Ancylothrix sp. D3o: one gene and its partner. The protein of the gene in region 2 interacts with the protein of the main gene of each other region in a pairwise test. Links are inferred from orthologs where the notes say so. Each region holds a gene or a part of one and is shown on either strand. Other genes may lie near its edges.

The links.
Region 1: the proteins of ruvA (region 2) and ruvC interact in binary tests that used the Escherichia coli proteins (3 or more experiments, as listed by UniProt). The link is inferred for Ancylothrix sp. D3o from one-to-one orthologs.

What each region holds. Positions count from the first base shown.
Region 1 is NZ_JAMXEX010000001.1:970,885-979,745, forward strand. What follows is about bases 2,269-5,267. They hold ruvC (crossover junction endodeoxyribonuclease RuvC), read right to left. Parts: upstream 4,003-5,267; coding sequence 3,535-4,002; downstream 2,269-3,534. Other genes in these bases: NG798_RS04050 (EAL domain-containing protein), read right to left, coding at 2,269-2,275; NG798_RS04055 (glutathione peroxidase), read left to right, coding at 2,682-3,167; bchI (magnesium chelatase ATPase subunit I), read right to left, coding at 4,103-5,218. Also shown: more of NG798_RS04050, read right to left, coding at 1-2,268; dapB (4-hydroxy-tetrahydrodipicolinate reductase), read left to right, coding at 5,387-6,211; NG798_RS04075 (phosphate ABC transporter permease), read left to right, coding at 6,336-7,025; NG798_RS04080 (pentapeptide repeat-containing protein), read right to left, coding at 7,073-7,864; NG798_RS04085 (VIT domain-containing protein), read left to right, coding at 8,180-8,861.
Region 2 is NZ_JAMXEX010000007.1:214,063-222,874, reverse strand. What follows is about bases 2,193-5,142. They hold ruvA (Holliday junction branch migration protein RuvA), read right to left. Parts: upstream 4,003-5,142; coding sequence 3,382-4,002; downstream 2,193-3,381. Other genes in these bases: NG798_RS14875 (tetratricopeptide repeat protein), read right to left, coding at 5,075-5,142; NG798_RS14880 (sucrose-phosphate phosphatase), read right to left, coding at 4,183-4,938; NG798_RS14890 (SulP family inorganic anion transporter), read left to right, coding at 2,193-3,306. Outside these bases: NG798_RS14905 (hypothetical protein), read left to right, coding at 1-74; NG798_RS14900 (PAM68 family protein), read right to left, coding at 386-901; rpsO (30S ribosomal protein S15), read right to left, coding at 909-1,178; more of NG798_RS14890, read left to right, coding at 1,645-2,192; more of NG798_RS14875, read right to left, coding at 5,143-5,902; NG798_RS14870 (tetratricopeptide repeat protein), read right to left, coding at 6,170-7,462; NG798_RS14865 (MDR family MFS transporter), read left to right, coding at 7,526-8,776. UniProt on the Escherichia coli protein: The RuvA-RuvB-RuvC complex processes Holliday junction (HJ) DNA during genetic recombination and DNA repair.

The DNA of each region.
Region 1 (8,861 bases), on a different replicon or contig from region 2:
CTTCGTTTAAGGTTTGCTGGGCGTTTTGGCTGGTGGCGTTAATGCTTACTAAGCCAATACTGACTCCCAGGCTAAAGCTTTTATCTTGCCAAACAAAGCGAAACGAGTGAATACTTTGTAAAAGTTTTTCGGCAATTTCTAAGCCTTGCTCATGGCAACATTGGTAAAGGATGACGGCAAATTCATCGCCGCCGAGACGGGCTAAGAGATCGGTTTTGCGAATTTTTGTTTTAAATTGTTGTGTGACTTGTCGGAGTAGTTCGTCACCGGCAATATGTCCGCAGGTATCGTTAACAATTTTAAATCGGTCTAAGTCTAAAAAAAGTAATATATGATTTAAGTTATTTCTTTGGGCATTAAAGATAGCTTGTTCGAGTTGATATTCAAATTCGCGGCGGTTGACAAGGCCGGTGAGGGCGTCGTGACTGGCTTGCCAAGATAGTTGACGAGCTTGGGTGCGGATTTGGGTGACGTCACGAAATACTAACACGGCACCGACTAAGGTACCGCAAGAGGAGTGGATGGGTGCGGCGGAGTGGTCGATGGCGAATTGGTGGCCGTTGCGGGCAATTAAGAGGTTGTGGTTGACTAAATCGATGATTTGGTCGTTGCAAAGGGCGCTTGAGAGGATGTTTTCAACGGGGATGCCGTCTTGATCGTTAACGATGTGAAAGACGCGGTTAAGGGGTAAGCCTTTGGCTTCTTTTGTTGTCCAGCCGGTGAGTTTTTCGGCAACGGGGTTGAGGGAAGAAATACGTCCGGTGGCGTCGGTGGTGATGACTCCATCGCCGATGGATTGGAGGGTGACTTGGGCTAGTTCTTTTTCGGCAAAAAGCGCTTGTTCCATGCGTTTGCGTTCGGTGATATCACGTTGGACGGAGATCCAGTGGGTGAGTTTGCCGGCCCTGTTGGTGACGGGGACGCTGTTGAGTTCTACCCAATATTCTGTGCCGTCTTTGCGGTAGTTGATGATTTCGACGCGGACGGGTTTTTGGGCTAAAAAGGCTTGTTGGATTTTGGCTATTTGGTTGGGGTCGCTGTTTGGGCCCCGCAAAATGCTGGGGCTTTTGCCGGCGATTTCTGTGAGGCTGTAGCCGGTGAGTTTGGTAAAGGCTTGGTTGACAAACAATATGGTGGGATCGGTTTGTTGTGTGCCGTCAGGGTGCATTATGACGATGGCATCGTTGGCATTGAGGACGACAGACTCCAGCAGGCGGAGGCGTTCTTCGGTTTGTTTACGGGTGGCGATTTCGCTTTCGAGTTGGGTGACAACTTCGTTGAGTTCGCTGAGGGCTTTTTGCAGTTCGCCGGTGCGCTGTTCGATGGCAATTTGTAAGCCATCGATGATGCCGGACATTTCCATTGGATCGAGGACTCGCAGCAGGCTTGTTTGGGTGATGATGCCTTGGAGTTGTCCTTGTTTATTGGCGACGGCGAGCCGGCGGACGAATCGCTGCTGCATTTCTTGATGGGCTTGCCAGAGCGAGTCTTCGGGGCTCAGGCAAAATAGGGGGGTACTCATTACGGTTTCAGCGCTTATCTTGCCGAGATCGAGTTCAAGCGATTGAAATTGCACGATATCGCGTTCTGTAACCATTCCTATGGGGGTGCTGTTGGCGGAGGTGCCGGTGGAGATGATGATACAGCTAACGTTGTGCTCTGTCATCTGTTTTGCCAGGTTGAGCACGGAGGTTTCTAGGGGTGCTTGGATGACTTCGCTGTTCATTACTTCCTCAACGGATCGCATTTTGAGGAGGTTTGCCGGTTGCAAAATGGCTTGACGGATGGTTTCGGGGGTGATGACTCCCAGAAGGGTGCCTTGGCTGTTGGTGATCGGCAGGTGGCGAATGCGGTGTTGTCGCAGCATTAGCAATACGGTGAAGACGTCTTGTACTTCTTTGTCGCAGACAACAAGCACGGGGGATGTCATTACTTCTGCTATCGTGCAGTGGTTTAAACCAACTTTGCCGGAGGCGATTAAATGGACGAGATCGCGTTCGGTGAAGATGCCTAGGAGGTTGGGGCTGCTATTTTCTGGGCTTTGTTTTTCTATGATCAAAACGCAGCTTGCTCTGGCTTCTCCCAGGAGGGCAGATGTGTTGTCTTTTGAAATTTCTTTGAGGGGGTTGATTTTGCTGAGCGGGCAACTGTTGCGAAGCTGGCCCATCATTGCAATGACTTCGATGAGAGGGGTTTCTGGGCTGACGGTGAGGGGGTGTGGATCAATAACATCTTCTAAATGTGGCAGATGTATGGGGGGTTTTTTTAGCTGCATGGTTTTAATATTTTTGATTTTTGATTTTTGATTTTTGATTTCTAGGGGTTTTGTTTGCTCAGATAAGTTTGTCAAATGATAGACAAAGCTTTTGGTTTTGTTACCAAGGTATTTAAAATTTCTTATCAATGGGAGGCTTTCTGTTGGGGAATGGCTCCTCATGGCTATTGCTATGTTCTTGGAAGATAACTTGAAATTCTGGATAAAGGCGAATATTTTTCCCAAATTTAACAAAACATAAAATTATTCTGTTTAATTATCTCACATTTGAGGGCTGTAGGGGTTTGGGATTGGCGGGTTGGGGTATTGCAGGTCTTGCTTTGGCTGGGCTTTTTCGATTCTTGGCTGAAACGGGCTGGCACTGCATCTATACTAAGAGGGATTGTTAAATTTTTATCTACTGAAGATGAGCCAACAAGTATCTGATATTTCTGTAAAGACGATCCAAGGTGAGGAAAGACTGCTAGGAAGTTATGCCGGCCAAGTTTTACTGATTGTAAATGTGGCTTCTTATTGTGGTTACACGCGCCAGTATGCCGGTTTGGAGGAGTTGTATCAAAAGTATAAGGCTCAAGGTTTACGGGTTTTGGCCTTTCCTTGTAATGATTTTGGGGCTCAGGAACCGGGAACTAATGAGCAAATTGTACAGTTCTGCGAGACTAATTACGGTGTTTCGTTTGAGTTGTTTGATAAGGTTAATGCGCTGGGTTCTCAGCAGCATCCGCTTTATGCTCGTTTGACTAATTCTGCGGGTTTGGGGGGCGATGTTGGTTGGAATTTTGAGAAGTTTTTGGTGGGGAAAAATGGGGAGGTTGTGGCTCGTTTTAAAAGCGGTGTTGCTCCGAATTCCCCTGAGTTAATTTCCGCTATTGAGCAGGAGTTGAGTAAGTAGGTAATTGCTGGTAGTAGTTGCCGGTTTTAGTCGCGGGTTTTAGTCGCCGATTAAAACCGGCAGATGGTGGGCGAAAACCCCCCCCGGAAAGGGTTAGGAAGTTAACGAAATTTTGCCCAAAAAAAATCGGCACTCCAACAACTTCTACCGGGGTTTTATTTTTGGAGATGCGGGGGAAAACCGGCCCCATTAACTAGGTTTAAAACCAGAGAGGGCGTTTCAATTCATAAGCCTGATCTATCCCGCCGGTAAAAACGGAATAAGCCATTTATAAAAAGCCGAAATAAAGGATAAAGCGACGGTTATAAACCCGCAACTACAAAATAAAAAACTCCTGCGGGGTTTGGTTTTTGTAGAGACCGGCCCCCTACCTCTGAAACCAAGCCGTCAAAGCCAAAGCCAAAGCATCCGCCGCATCATCGGGTTTCGGAATGACTTCCAAACCCAACTCCTGCGCCACCGCTTCTTGAACCTCGTATTTTTCCGCATTCCCATAACCCGTCAACGCCAGCTTAACCTGCCCAGGCGTAAACTCCCTAATCGGCACCTCAAACTGCGCCAAAACTAACATAATCACCCCCCGCGCCTGCGCCACCAAAATTGTATTCGCCATCCGATAAAAAAAGAACTTTTCTATCACTACTAAATCCGGCTTAATCTCCCCTACAACCGTATGCAAATCTTCATAAATCGTCCGCAAACGCATTCCTATTTCTTCCCCTTTTGGAGTTTGAATTACCCCAAAATCCCCCACTGAAATAGAGGCCGGTTCTTCACAATAAATCGCCCCAAATCCTAATTTAGCAAAACCTGGATCAATCCCTAAAATACGCATAATTAAAAAAAAAACCACAGATGGACACAAATAAACGCAGATAAAAAGCAAAACCTATCCGCGTTTATCTGCGTTTATCTGCGGTTAAATAATTCTTTGATCACCGCTTACCGGCCACCGCTGGCATTTTTTGTTCGGGTTCAGGTAAACCAAAAACTCGACAGAAAACCTTTTCAACCTTTGAACCTGAATCAATCGACTCAAGCGGATCTTTCCGCAAACGGTGACGCAAACAAAGCGTAACCACCCGCCGAATATCATCCACCGTTACATTAGTCCGTCCTTCAAATGCTGCAATTGCTTTTGCCGCACGATTTGTTACCAAATCTCCGCGCAAACCATCCACATCTAACTCTGCACAAACTTGGGAAATTTGCACCCGTAAATCATAATCAATTTGAACAGATTTAAGCAAATTTTGGGCATCAATCAAGCTTTTTTGCACCGCATCTTGCTCAACTTGACACTTTTCTAAATATCCCTGGGGGTCAGAATCAAAAGCCGACCGTTCCTCAACAATTTTTACCCGCAAAGTTGGGTCTTTGACTGTCCGTATTTCTGCGTGCATTCCGAAGCGATCCAACAACTGCGGACGCAATTCGCCTTCTTCTGGGTTGCCAGATCCAACTAACACAAACCGGGCGGGATGTCGAATTGAAATCCCTTCGCGTTCAACCGTATTCCAACCGGATGCTGCTGAGTCTAAAAGCACGTCTACCAAGTGATCATCAAGCAAGTTGACTTCATCCACATAAAGGATGCCACGATTTGCTTTTGCCAGCAAACCCGGTTCAAAAGCTTTCACACCTTCAGACAATGCTTTTTCAATATCAATTGTGCCGCAAACACGATCCTCAGTTGCACCCAAAGGTAAATCAATCATTTGCACTTTCCGCTTGACAACCGGCACATTTTCGCCTTTTGTAATACGCTGGCGCAATTCATCACTCATCAAGTCAGGATCGGTGGGATGACAGTTAAATGGATCATCTGCTACCACATCAATTTCTGGCAACAAATCAGCCAGGGCACGAATTGTGGTAGACTTGCCGGTGCCGCGATCTCCCATGATCATTACACCGCCAATTTTGGGGTCAATTACATTTAGCATTAGCGCTAATTTCATTTCCTCTTGCCCCACAATGGCGGTAAAAGGATACACAGCGCGACGGGCTGTTACATTTAAAGCAGGGTTGGCCGGTGCAGTCAAAGTCACGAGAAATTCCTACTAAAAAATTATTATTGTTGTGTGTATCTCATTCTATAACTCTTGGGTCATACTTAACTCAACTAACTTTAAACTTTCCACCGGCCTTTTTTGGTAGCTCCGCCAGCATCCTGCTAAAATTCGTTGAATGGTAACAAACATATTCAGCCAAAAATTATGAGCAATTCCCCTATCCCCGTAATTGTCAACGGCGCCGGCGGTAAAATGGGCCGGGAAGTCGTTAAAGCAGTGGCCGGTGCGTCTGATATGACACTCATCGCCGCTATTGATCGCAATCCCGATCTGATCGGAAAAGATATCGGGGAAGTAGCCGGTATTGGTGAAATGGAAATTCCGATTACAAACGAAATGGAATCAATGTGTGCTTTTGCAGCACAACAAAAAGAACTGCCGGTGATGGTAGATTTCACTCATCCAGACGGAGTTTATCACAATATTCGCTCTGCCATTGCTTATGGAATTAGGCCGGTTGTAGGCACCACCGGCATGAGTGCTAAACAACTAAAAGACATAGAAGAATTTGCCGAAAAAGCAAGCACCGGCTGCTTAATAATCCCCAATTTTTCTATAGGAATGGTATTATTACAACAAGCAGCAATCCAAGCCTCCAAATACTTCGATCACGTTGAAATCATCGAACTACACCACAACCAAAAAGCCGACGCCCCCAGCGGAACCGCCATACAAACGGCCCAATTATTAGCAGAAATGGGAAAAACATTCAACCCCCCCGAAGTCAAAGAAACCGAAAAAATAGCCGGTGCTAGAGGCAGCCTCGCCGAAGAAAACATCCGCATCCACAGCATCCGTTTACCCGGCTTAATAGCCCACCAAGAAGTAATATTTGGAGCAGCCGGCCAAATATACACACTCCGCCACGACACAAGTGATCGCTCCTGTTATATGCCCGGAGTCCTCCTTTCAATTCGCAAAGTTCTACAACTAAAATCAATGGTTTATGGACTAGAAAAAATCCTCTAACCCCCACCACCCTCAATGGTTCATAACCCCTTCCCCAAAGGTATGAACCATCTGCATAGCGCTATCGCGCCGCTCCGCGTACATCTGCGTTTATCTGCGTTTATCTGCGGTTAAAAAATCCCTTATGCTAATTCCCCTAACCCGAAAAATCTTTGAAAATTTAATACCCCCAGTAGCCACCGGCGCCCAATACGCCTACTATTGGGGAAACGCCCAAAGCTTCCTAAAACGCCTATTAATCTCCGTTATTGCCGTTGTAGTCATCTGGTTAATGAGTCCAATTTTCGGACAAGGCGGCGCAAATTTGCAGCTAATTATCGGAATTTTCGGCGCTTTATATTGGCTGTGGGGGCCGGTTGCCTTAGCCAGTTATAGAAATTGGCAATGCCGAAAATATCAATATTGTGGATTTTGGCAAGGCAAAGTTGTAGATGTTTATCTCACCGAAGATTTAATAGGACAAGAAGAAACCGTCAACAACGAAGGCGAACTTGTCATTGTCGAAAACCGAGAAAGACGAATTAACCTAGAAGTTGGCGACAAAACCGGCTTTACTAACTTATTGCGAGTTCCCCTCAAAAAAGAACATAAAAAAATCAAACGCGGACAAGTAGCCCTGATGTTGGTAATGTCAAATCAACCCAATTTAAGCCGCATTGAAAAAGTTTCTGATATCTACATTCCCAGCCAAGATGTTTGGGTGAGTGACTATCCCTATTTACGACGAGACGAATTTGTAGACATCAGCAAAGAGTTAAAACAATCCAAAAAACAACCCAAAGAAACCCCCAGACGAAGAAATCGGGAAGACTGAATTAGAAACCCGATTTTTAAAAAGATCGGGTTTCAGCAAACCAATTATTAAGGAAACCCTCGACGCGGTTGAGTATCCGAATAATAGGGCCCTGATTGTGGCAAACTTAAATAAGGCACACCGGCCTGTTGAGAATTTGAATAAGGGTCTGATGCCGGTCGTCTTAAATTTTGACTCTCTAATTCAATTCCTATCGCCCCATCGAGTTTTGCATTTGCCAAATTTGCCCCATTGAGATTAGCGCCAGAAAGATTAGCACCACTTAAATTTGCATTTAATAAATTGGCACTACTCAAATTAGCACCGCTGAGGTTTGCATCACTTAAATCTACTTCAACTAAACGCGCATCACTGAGATTTGCATTGAGCAAATTGGCAGCCACCAAATTTGCTTTCCCCATATTACTGCCGGCCAAATTTACCCCACTTAAATTTGCTCTTGCTAACTGTGTGCCAATTAAATTAGCACCTGATAAATCTGCACCGGAAAGATTACCATCGCTGATATCAGCATTAACAAGATTGGAGACGCGCAAATCGGCGCCGCTGAGATTAGCATGATTGAGATGAGATTCAAATAAATTGATGCCTTTAGCATCCAAACCACTTAAATCGGAACTCACCAAATCCGCAGCCACCACATTTGCAAAACTTAAATCAGCACCACTTAAATTTGCCTTACTCAACTTAACACTGTTGAGATTAGCAAACATTAATTTTGCACCACTTAAATCGGCTCCACTCAAATTAAACCGGCTCAAGTTGGCATCTCTAAGATCGCCTCCTTGGCATTGTTTCGTTTCTAATAACCGTTTGACGTGCGCGGGATTTCCAGCCATATTTTTTGCCTTTATATATGCCCCTGGTTTTTTTTGTGAAACTCTGGCATCGAGAATGTAGATTCGCTGGCAACTGTCGAAGGCGGTTTAGCCCTCGACAACTGCCTTATTGAAATTGTGCTGTAAAAAATGAAAATTTACAGCAATCTATCAGAAAAAATAGCAGATCCCCGCTAAAAAGCCTAGTCGTCACCCACAGACTCAAAAAATTTCGCTAGGCTTCGGGAATCCGCCAAAGGCAACGGGTAGTGAAGGCAGATTCACCTGTGTGTCCGTCTGCACAAGGCACAGAATGACTGTTTGGAGAATGATTTTATGACTCAATCCGCTGCACACTCCTATTGCTTAAATCCCAATTGTCAGCATTCTCAAAATACTCTTACGGCTGAAAATTGCAATGCTTGTGGTACGCCGTTATTATTACAAAACCGTTATCGGGCGATTAAATTGCTTGGTGCTGGGGGTTTTGGACGAACTTTTTTAGCCATTGATACCTCGAAATCTAGCCAAAACCGCTGTGTAATTAAACAATTTTTTCCTAAAAGTAATGCCAACCGGCAAAAAGCCTCTGAGTTATTTCGTCAGGAAGCTGAAAAGCTTAAAAATGTAGGAAAATTTCGGCAAGTTCCGGCTTTATTCGATTATTTTGAAGAAGGAAAAGAACAATATTTGCTGCAAGAATATATTGCCGGTGATAATCTTGCTCAAGAGTTAGAAAAAGAAGGGCCGTTTGATGAAAGAAAGATTCGGGAAGTTCTGGAACAATTGCTGCCGGTGTTGTGGAATATTCACAACCAAAAAATGATTCACCGCGATATTAAACCAGAAAATATTATCCGCCGGTCTTCCAATGGACATCTCGTTTTAGTTGATTTTGGGGCCGCAAAATTTGCCACCGAAACTTCCCTTGCTAAAACCGGCACGATGATCGGTTCTGCTGCCTATATTGCACCCGAACAAACGCGGGGTAAAGCGACGTTTGCCAGTGATCTTTACA
Region 2 (8,812 bases):
TTCTCACGGCTATGAATGAACAATTGCAAGCCCTCGAAGCTCTCAAGCGTTCTAATGAAGCTTCAAAAGATTAATTGTTGTCTAAAGTCCAAAAGCATTTATCTTTTTTTGGAGGGGCAATCAATATGCTGGTTGCCCCGATCTGGTGGGATGGCTGTCATTTTTTGAGCGCTGTTATGTCATTTTTAATAAAGCTAACCCCCTTCATTTGTAACAAAGGGGGTTGTGGGGATAAGGGATTTTTTAGGAGTGGGCCGGTTAGCGCAAAACCGGCCTCTTTTAGCTTCAATTTTCACGCTTGCAACTGAGCGCAGGCTTCACGAGAAACTCAAATTTGATAATGAAATTTCTCTGTTGCACTGAGTCCCTGAATAAGTATTTTTTTTCAGGTTTCCGTGTCTTTTTTACCTGCCGTGCGCCAAGCTGCCGTGAGGCGCTCGAAATTGGTTGTAAACTCTTTCCAGCCTAGTGCACTGCCCGGTATTTCTTCATCCCAAGATGCTGAAATCACTCCGTAACTTAGCCCCAAAACGCCGATGCCAAAAAATGCCATGCTGACTAAGACAACGGCTGAATTCGGCAAGTCATACCAATTGTTGGTGATCACAAAATAACTGGCAACAAAGGTGGCAATTCCTAAAAAGGTTGGAAGCCCACTAAATACTGCCATTCGGCTAATCATACGCCGGCTTACTGCTTCTGGTACTGCGGTTTTAGCCTTTGTGACTGGCTGTTTTGTTTTGCTTTTAGACTCGGTTTTTTCTATGGGTTTTGGGTTCGGCTTTTTTTTGGCTTCTTTGCTGGGCGTTGGAGAAGCCTCAGAGCGCTGGGAAGCAGACTTTTTGCGGTTTTTGGCCGGTTCAAAGGGTAGACGTGAGCGTTCGTCGGTTTCTGATGCCATAGCTTTCTTAACCGCGAATGCCTAAGCGCTCAATCAGTTTGCGATAACGCTGTTGATCTTGTTTGATGATGTAGGCCAGCAGACGCTTCCGCAAGCTGATCATTTTTAGCAATCCCCGACGCGAGGAATGGTCTTTGCTATTGGCTTTGAGGTGTTCGCTGAGTTTATTGATGCGTTCGGTCAAAAGGGCGACTTGCACATCTGCTGATCCTGTGTCGGTTTCGTGAACCTGATAGGACGTCATTACTTCTTGTTTTCGCTGTTGGGTTAGTGCCATGAGTTGTCTTTTTATAAAATCCAGCAATTGTCGATCATATCACAGGTTTGCTGGCGAGTAACGATATCGGTGTATATTTTCTGGCTTGGCCTGCTCAAGCTCTGTAGCAAGGTAAAATTTTGATGGGAAGTAAGTATAAATGCTTTTATTATCATTTTTGTTTGTGGCAACCTGTAGGGTAGAGCGATAAAGCAATCAATCGTCGAGCTTTGGCATCGGTTCGTCGTAGTTCTATGAGCTTAATTGATGCAGCCCATAACAAAATAATAGGCTGTAGAAAAAAAGGCTGTCTTATAGCGTTTAGTCTCATATTTCCTTGAGTTTTAGGTGGTTTAAGGCAATTTACACTCCAAAAAGCCAAGCCAAAAAAATTTTAGATATTTTCCATAATCTTTTGTTATAAACCACTTATTGATATGCTCGTGTTCAATCTCCTCTAGCACACTTTCCTTTCACATACTTACTCATGTCAGTAACTAATGAAATTGATTTTAGCAATCTTCGGGGTGATATCTTTGGTGGTGTCACGGCAGCGATTGTTTCACTCCCGCTTGCTCTCGCTTTCGGAGTTGCCTCTGGTGTAGGGCCCATTGCCGGACTCTATGGGGCGGTTTGTGTCGGCTTTTTTGCGGCCTTGTTTGGTGGCACACCAACATTGATTTCTGAACCCACCGGCCCAATGACGGTGGTAATGACCGGCATTGTGGCATCAATGCTGGCAGCTAACCCTGATCAGGGTTTGGGGATGGCTTTTACTATCGTTATGTTGGCCGGCCTGTTTCAGATTATTTTTGGGATTTTTAAGTTAGGGAAATACATTACCTTAATGCCCTATAGCGTCATTTCTGGCTTTATGTCGGGAATTGGCGTAATTTTGATAATTTTGCAAATTGCCCCGTTCCTTGGTCAAGCGCCGCCCAAGGGTGGTGTTTTGGGAACGTTTATGGCTATCCCGCAGTTGATATCGAAGGTGAACCCACCGGAAGCGATTTTAGGTGCGGTAACGCTGGCGATTATTTTCTTGATGCCTAAGAAATTCAAGAAAATCGTGCCGCCTCAGCTTGTGGCTCTTATTATCGGTACGCTGATCTCGGTGACGATATTTAAGGACGTTGATATTCGCCGTATTGGTGAAATTCCTGTTGCTTTGCCTAGTTTGCGAATGCCTACCTTTAGCCCCGATCAAATCACCATTATGCTTGTTGATGGTGTGATGTTGGGGATGTTGGGCTGTATTGATACTTTGTTAACGGCGGTGGTGGCAGATAGTTTGACGCGGACGGAACACAAATCAGATAAGGAATTGATTGGTCAAGGCATTGCTAATATCGTTTCAGGGATTTTTGGGGGTTTGCCTGGTGCCGGTGCAACGATGGGAACGGTTGTTAATATTCAAACCGGCGCAACTTCTGCTTTATCGGGTTTAACTCGTGCTGTGGTGCTTTTGGTGGTGGTGTTGGGGGCGGCAAAATTGACCGAACCAATTCCGATGGCGGTTTTGGCGGGAATTGCCCTTAAGGTGGGGATTGATATTCTCGATTGGAGTTTCTTGAAGCGTTCTCACAAAATATCCGTGAAAGGTTCTTTGATCATGTACGGGGTGCTGCTGCTGACGGTTTTTGTAGACTTGATTGTGGCGGTGGGTGTGGGGGTATTTATTGCCAATGTTCTCACAATTGAACGGTTGAGCAGTTTGCAGTCTCAGGAAGTTAAGCTGATTACGGATACGGATGATGATGTGAGGTTGACTCCTGAGCAAAAGGAATTGCTAGATAAGGGGAAGGGTCGGGTGTTGTTGTTTTATTTAAGTGGCCCGATGATTTTTGGTTTGTCTAAGGCTATCGCCCGTGAGCATAATGCGATTAAGGATGCTGATGTTTTGGTGATGGATCTCAGCGATGTGCCGATGTTGGGGGTTACTGCTTCGTTGGCTATTGAGAATGCGATTCGGGATGCTGTCGATAAAGGGTTGCAAGTCTTTATTGTTGGGGCTAGTCCGAAAATTCAAAGTCGTTTGCAAACGTTGGGCATTTTCGATTTGATTCATCCTGATCACGTTTTGGAAGATCGGACAGTGGCTTTGCACCAAGCGGTTAATGTGGTTTATGGCAAGGGCATTGAAGCTTAATTTGGCTGTTGATTGATTGGGATAGGACGATCTAGTGGGTTTGGTTTTGGTTTTTGAGTTCTGTGATCTGGGTTTTTAGGGCCGGCTTAACCAGGCTATAGCTCGTCGTATCCATTCTTCGATGCCGGCTTGTTTTAAATCGGGTTCTTGATTTAGGGCTTCTAAGACTCGCAGGACTTCGGTGTTGGTGTATCCCAGGGCTAAAAGGGTCATTTCTAGGTCTTCTTGGAGGCTGTTTTCGAGGACAACCGGCACGCTTAAACCGGCTCCTTTGCGCGATTCTCCGAGTTTGGTTTTAAGTTCGAGGCTGAGCCTTTCTGCTGTTTTGTTGCCGACTCCAGGGGCTTTTGTGAGGGCTTTTATGTTGCCGGTGACGATGGCTTGAACGAGGGTTTCAAGTCCTAGGGTGTCGAGGAGGCCAAGGGCTGATTGGGGGCCAATGCCGCTGACGCTGATGAGTTGACGAAATAAGTCTCTTTCGGCGGCGCTGGCAAAGCCATACAGGATATGTTGGTCTTCTCTGATTTGTTGGTGGGTGAAAATTTGTATTTGTTCGGTTTTGGTTCGTATTTGTTCTGCTAGTCTTGGGGGTATTTGGATTTCGTAGCCTATTTGATTGGTTTCTAGGGTGAGGGTGATTTTGTTGGGAGGGGTTTTTTGGATTTGGGTTACGGTTCCTTTGAGGTAGGCTATCATTTTTTGTTTTTTAACCGCAGATAAACGCAGATGAACGCGGATGGATGGGGATGAATGGGGATGGTTTTAGGTGGGTAGGATGTTGAAGTTTTTTAGTTGTTGGTTTTTTGTTTTTTAACCGCATCCTATAGCAGATAAACGCGGATGAACGCGGATGAATGGGGATGAATAGGGATGGTTTTAGGTGGGTAGGAGGTGGAAGTTTTTTAGTCCTTCTAGGATGCCACCGGCACAGGTTGCTTTTGCTAGGTAGTGGTTTGGAGATGGGTTGCTTTTGTGCCAGTTTAGCAGTTCGGGTTGGGCGTTTCCGACGATGATACCTTTTTGGGTGCCGGCGCTGAACATGGCTATGTCGTTGCCGGAGTCTCCACAAACAACGGTTTGGGTGGATGGAATTTGCCATTTTTTGCGTAAATATTGCATGGCTTGTCCTTTGTCGGCTTGTTGGGGGATGATGTCTAAATCTTTGTTGCTGCTGTAAATTAGTTTGATTTTTAAGTTTTGTTTTTGAAGGTTATTTTGTAGTTTTGGGATGATGTTTTCTGCGTCTTTTTGTGTTAAGAAATAGCTGATTTTGTAGGGTCTTTGTTCGGGTTCGGGTTGAGGGATAAGTTGGCTAAATTCGGCGGCGGTGTTAATTACGAGTTGCCGGTTCCATCCGGGGGTGAGGATTTCTGACCAGGCGGGGTCTGGGTTTGGGCTGTTTTGATGATAAATTTCACAGCCAACGGATGTGATGAGGGCGTCTGGATCTAAAAGTTGGGTTTCTTGGCGGAGTTGCTGGTAGCTGGTGAGGGAACGGCCTGTTGAATAGACTATTTTTGTGCCGTAGGTTGTGCGGTGGTTCTGGAGGTGCCGGTTGAGGTGGGCGAGGGCTTGGTCATCTCCGACGAGGGTGTTGTCTAAATCTGTTACTAATAAAAAGGATGATGACATGATAAATATCACGCAGATGGGTGTGGGTATCTCGTGGGGAAGATGGAGAAATTTCAGTGTTTATTATGCTTGATTTTGAGATCCGTTGGATGGAAAAGCTGGGGAAATCGGAAACTTATTGTGTCGGGGAGTTGGGTTAGGGTTGGAGTTGTTTCATGTCTTGGATGATTTTGCGATAGGCGGTCATTTGCCGGTGTTTTAAGAATAGTTCGGCGGCTTGTTGGAGGTCGGTGAGGGCTTTTTGTTTTGCGCCTAAATCTGAGTAGGTGAATGCTCGATTGTAGTAGGCTTTGGCGTAGTCGGGGTTGATGCGGATGGCGTTGTTGTAGTCTTCTATGGCTCCGAGGGAGTTGCCGATGCGCCGGCGTGAGAGGGCCCGGTTGTAGTAGGCTTTGGCGTAGTTGGGGTTGAGTATGACGGCTTTGTTGTAGTCTTCGATGGCGCCGGTGTGGTTGCCGGTGTCGCGGCGTGCGTTGCCTCGGTTGTTGTAGGCTTCGGCAAAGGTGGGGTTGAGTCGGAGGACTTCGTTGTAGTCTTCGATGGCGCTTTGATGATCTCCCATGTCTCGTCTGGTGTTTCCTCTTTTGAAGTAGGCGTCTGCACAGTCTGGGCAAATTTCGATGACTTGGGTGTAGTCGTCTAGGGCTCCGTCTAAGTCTTTGAGTTTGCGGCGGATGTTGGCGCGATCAAAGTAGGCCGGTGCAAAGTCTGGATGGCGGCGTATTTCTTGTGACCAGGTTTCTATGGCGCCGGTGTAGTCGCCTTCTTGGGCTTTTTTGACTCCTCGGTAATAAAAGAAGTGGTTGTAAAATTCCTCAGCTTTCATCTGAGTGAGTAAGGTTTGTGGCAGTGATTCGGGTTTGCCTCTTAATTCTATGGGAATGGGAGGGATTGGGGATTGGGTGTTTCTGGTGTTGTGATCGCTCGGATTGACGATCCAATCGGAGTAGGGTGTGTGTGCCAAACCGTTTTGCTCCCTGATGGATTTCTTGTACTTGAATCAATTTTACGCAGCAGTTTGGGCAAGGATCGAGAAAGTTGTTAGCTGCTGATAAGATTTGTCGTTAAAAAGTTTTTTTAAGTTTCCGCTGTTTACTGTTCGGCTGCTTGTCTAACTATCGGGCTGATCTCTTGTAAGTTTTTCTAAAGTCGTCTTTGGCAATGTTCTACAGGTCAAGGGAAGGCAGAAGGGTATGTTTATATTTGGCATTAAGTCTGTGTTTTTAATTGTTCACCTGCCCCGGTCTCTTTCTATGTCCCAAATGACTTTTTCGTAATACCAATCTATTGTTTTATCAGGATATTTCGCTTGGGCTGATTCTACCAGGCGTAGGGCTGTGCGCCGCTCGCCGTTTAAAAGCATAAGTAATTTTTTTTCGAGTTCAATGCGGGGTGAGATTTTAGTTTTTTGGCGTTGGAATTGGTTAGGGTTTGTCTTTGATTTTTGGGGGGAAATTGAAGGGGAAAGTTTATGAGATTTTGGTAGATTAGAGGGTTGTGCTGGGGAGTTTTGTTGTATATGTTTTCTGGCTTTTTCATAATTAGGAATATCTCCCATTTCAAAGAATAATTTAGCTGCTTTTTGATAGTTTTCTTGGGCTTGACGTTTATCTTGAAGTGACCAGCTTTTTTCGCTTCTTTCAGAATAGGTAAGGGCGCGGTTATAATAAGCTTGGGCATTTTCGGGGTTAATTTCTATGACTTTGGTGTATTCTTCTATGGCTTGCTGATAAGAGGGTAGTTTGCGGTAAAGATCGCCTCGTGCTAGTAAGGCTTCAATATAGTTAGGATTGATTTTTATTGCTTTTGTTAAATCTGCTAGGGCTTCTTTATTTTTACCGAGTTTAAAATAAGCTAGTCCCCGGTTATAGTAAATTATGCTGTCTTGGGAATTGATTTTTAGAGCTTGATTAAAGTATTGAATTGCTCCTTTATAGTCTCCTATTTGGGCGCTGTATAATCCGTGATCAAATTCAAAATTGTTGTTGGTTGCGTTAGAGATAGGGGGTGTTTTGGGGATGGGTTTTTCTTCGATCGGCTTATTTGTTTGCTCGCCCTTTGGAAGCAGTTTTAATGTTTCTAAGGTTTTGCGGTAATTGATTGGATCTTTTTGCTTTAAATATAACTTAGTGGCTTGATTATAATCGTGGATGGCTGCGGTGCGGTTTCCTTGTTTGTTGTGGGCGTAGGCACGGTTGATGTAGGCTTCTATGTAGCTGGGATTTAGGGTTATGGCTTGATTGTAATCTTTAATTGCGCCAGAGGTATCACCGGCGAGAAAGCGAGCGTGTCCGCGTCGGTTGTAGGCTTCTATTAAGTTGGGATTTTGCTGCAATGCCTGAGTAAAGGTTCCTATGGCGCTGGTATAATTACGTTGTTTTGTTTGCTCTACGGCTTTGTTATAAAGTTTAAGTCCTGGGATATATTTAAAACCGAGCCGGTGATGCCTAAAAATGGTAAAATCTAAGACCGCTATCAATGCAATTAGCAGGCCGGTGATGATTAGTGGGGGCGCTAGGGACATGGCGTGAAACGGCGGGATAGCTAACACAAATTATGGGAGTATTATACAGTAAATATGAAATTTTTGCAAAGAGATAAGCTGTTTTCTTGGCTGCCTAATTTAAACCGGCAAGTTTGGATTTTGGGGGCTGGTAGGTTACTTTCTGGAATTGGTAGCGGGTTTACTTTATTTTATGCCCCGATCTTTTTTACTGAGGAGGTGGGGTTAACAAAAACTGCGGTGGGAATTGCGTTAGGTTCTGCGTCTATTTCTGGAGTTTTAGGGCGGTTTTTAAGCGGTTCTCTGGCAGATTCACCGGCCTGGGGAAGGCGGCGGACTTTATTACTTTCTGCTTTGGTTTGTGCGGTGGGTTGTTTTGCTTTGGCTACTGCGGATAATTTGAGTAGTTTGTTGATAGGAAATTTACTTTTATGGTTCGGTGGGGGGTTATATTGGCCGGCAACTGAGGCTTTAATTGCGGATTTAACAAATAATGAAAATCGCCAAGAAGCTTATGCTTTGAATCGTTTGGCGGATAGTGTGGGGTTACAGTTGGGTGTGGTTTTGGGAGGTTTATTAATTTCTTTAACGAGCAATTATCGGGGCTTATTTATTATTGATGGTGTTTCATATTTGGTATTTTTTGGGGTGATTTGGGTAGCAATTAAGGAAAGTTCTAGGAAAAATTTTGATGAGAGTACAAAACCTTCGATGCTTGAGGGGTGGGGTTTGGCTTTGCGAGATCGGGGTTTGTTGATTTTTGCGTTGGTAAATGTTTTATTTACGATGTATATTTGCCAGATTCAAACTTCGATGCCGCTTTATTTTAAGGATTTTGTCTCTGACGGTACGGCTAAGGGTTTTTCAACGGAAATTATTACTGGTTTATTTACTTGGCATCTTTTCTTGACGATTTTGTTTCAGTTGCCGGTGGCGCGGTTTTTGGGCCGGTTTAGCCATACAAATTCTCTAATTTTTTCCGCGTTTTTGTGGGGAGGTGGTTTTTTATTAATTGGGTTAACGGGAACGCTGAATAATTTACCGTTACTGTGGGCAATTTTGGGTTTAGCTGTGTTGGCTATGGCAACGGTTTCTTATACTCCTTTTGCTTCTTCTTTGGTGGTAGATTTGGCGCCGGAGTCTTTGCGGGGTGTGTATCTTTCGGTGAATTCTTTATGTTGGGCAATCGGCTATTTTATTGGGCCTCCTTTGGGTGGGTTTATGTTAGATTTGCCTCGTCCTTTGGCTGATGGTTTGTGGTTGGGTTTGGCGCTGAGTGTGGGGGTTGCTGTTGTAATTTTGAAGTATTTAGGCTGGTTTTTGAAGAGAAGGTGATTAGTTATGCCCACCATTATAGAAGCCGGTGGGCAT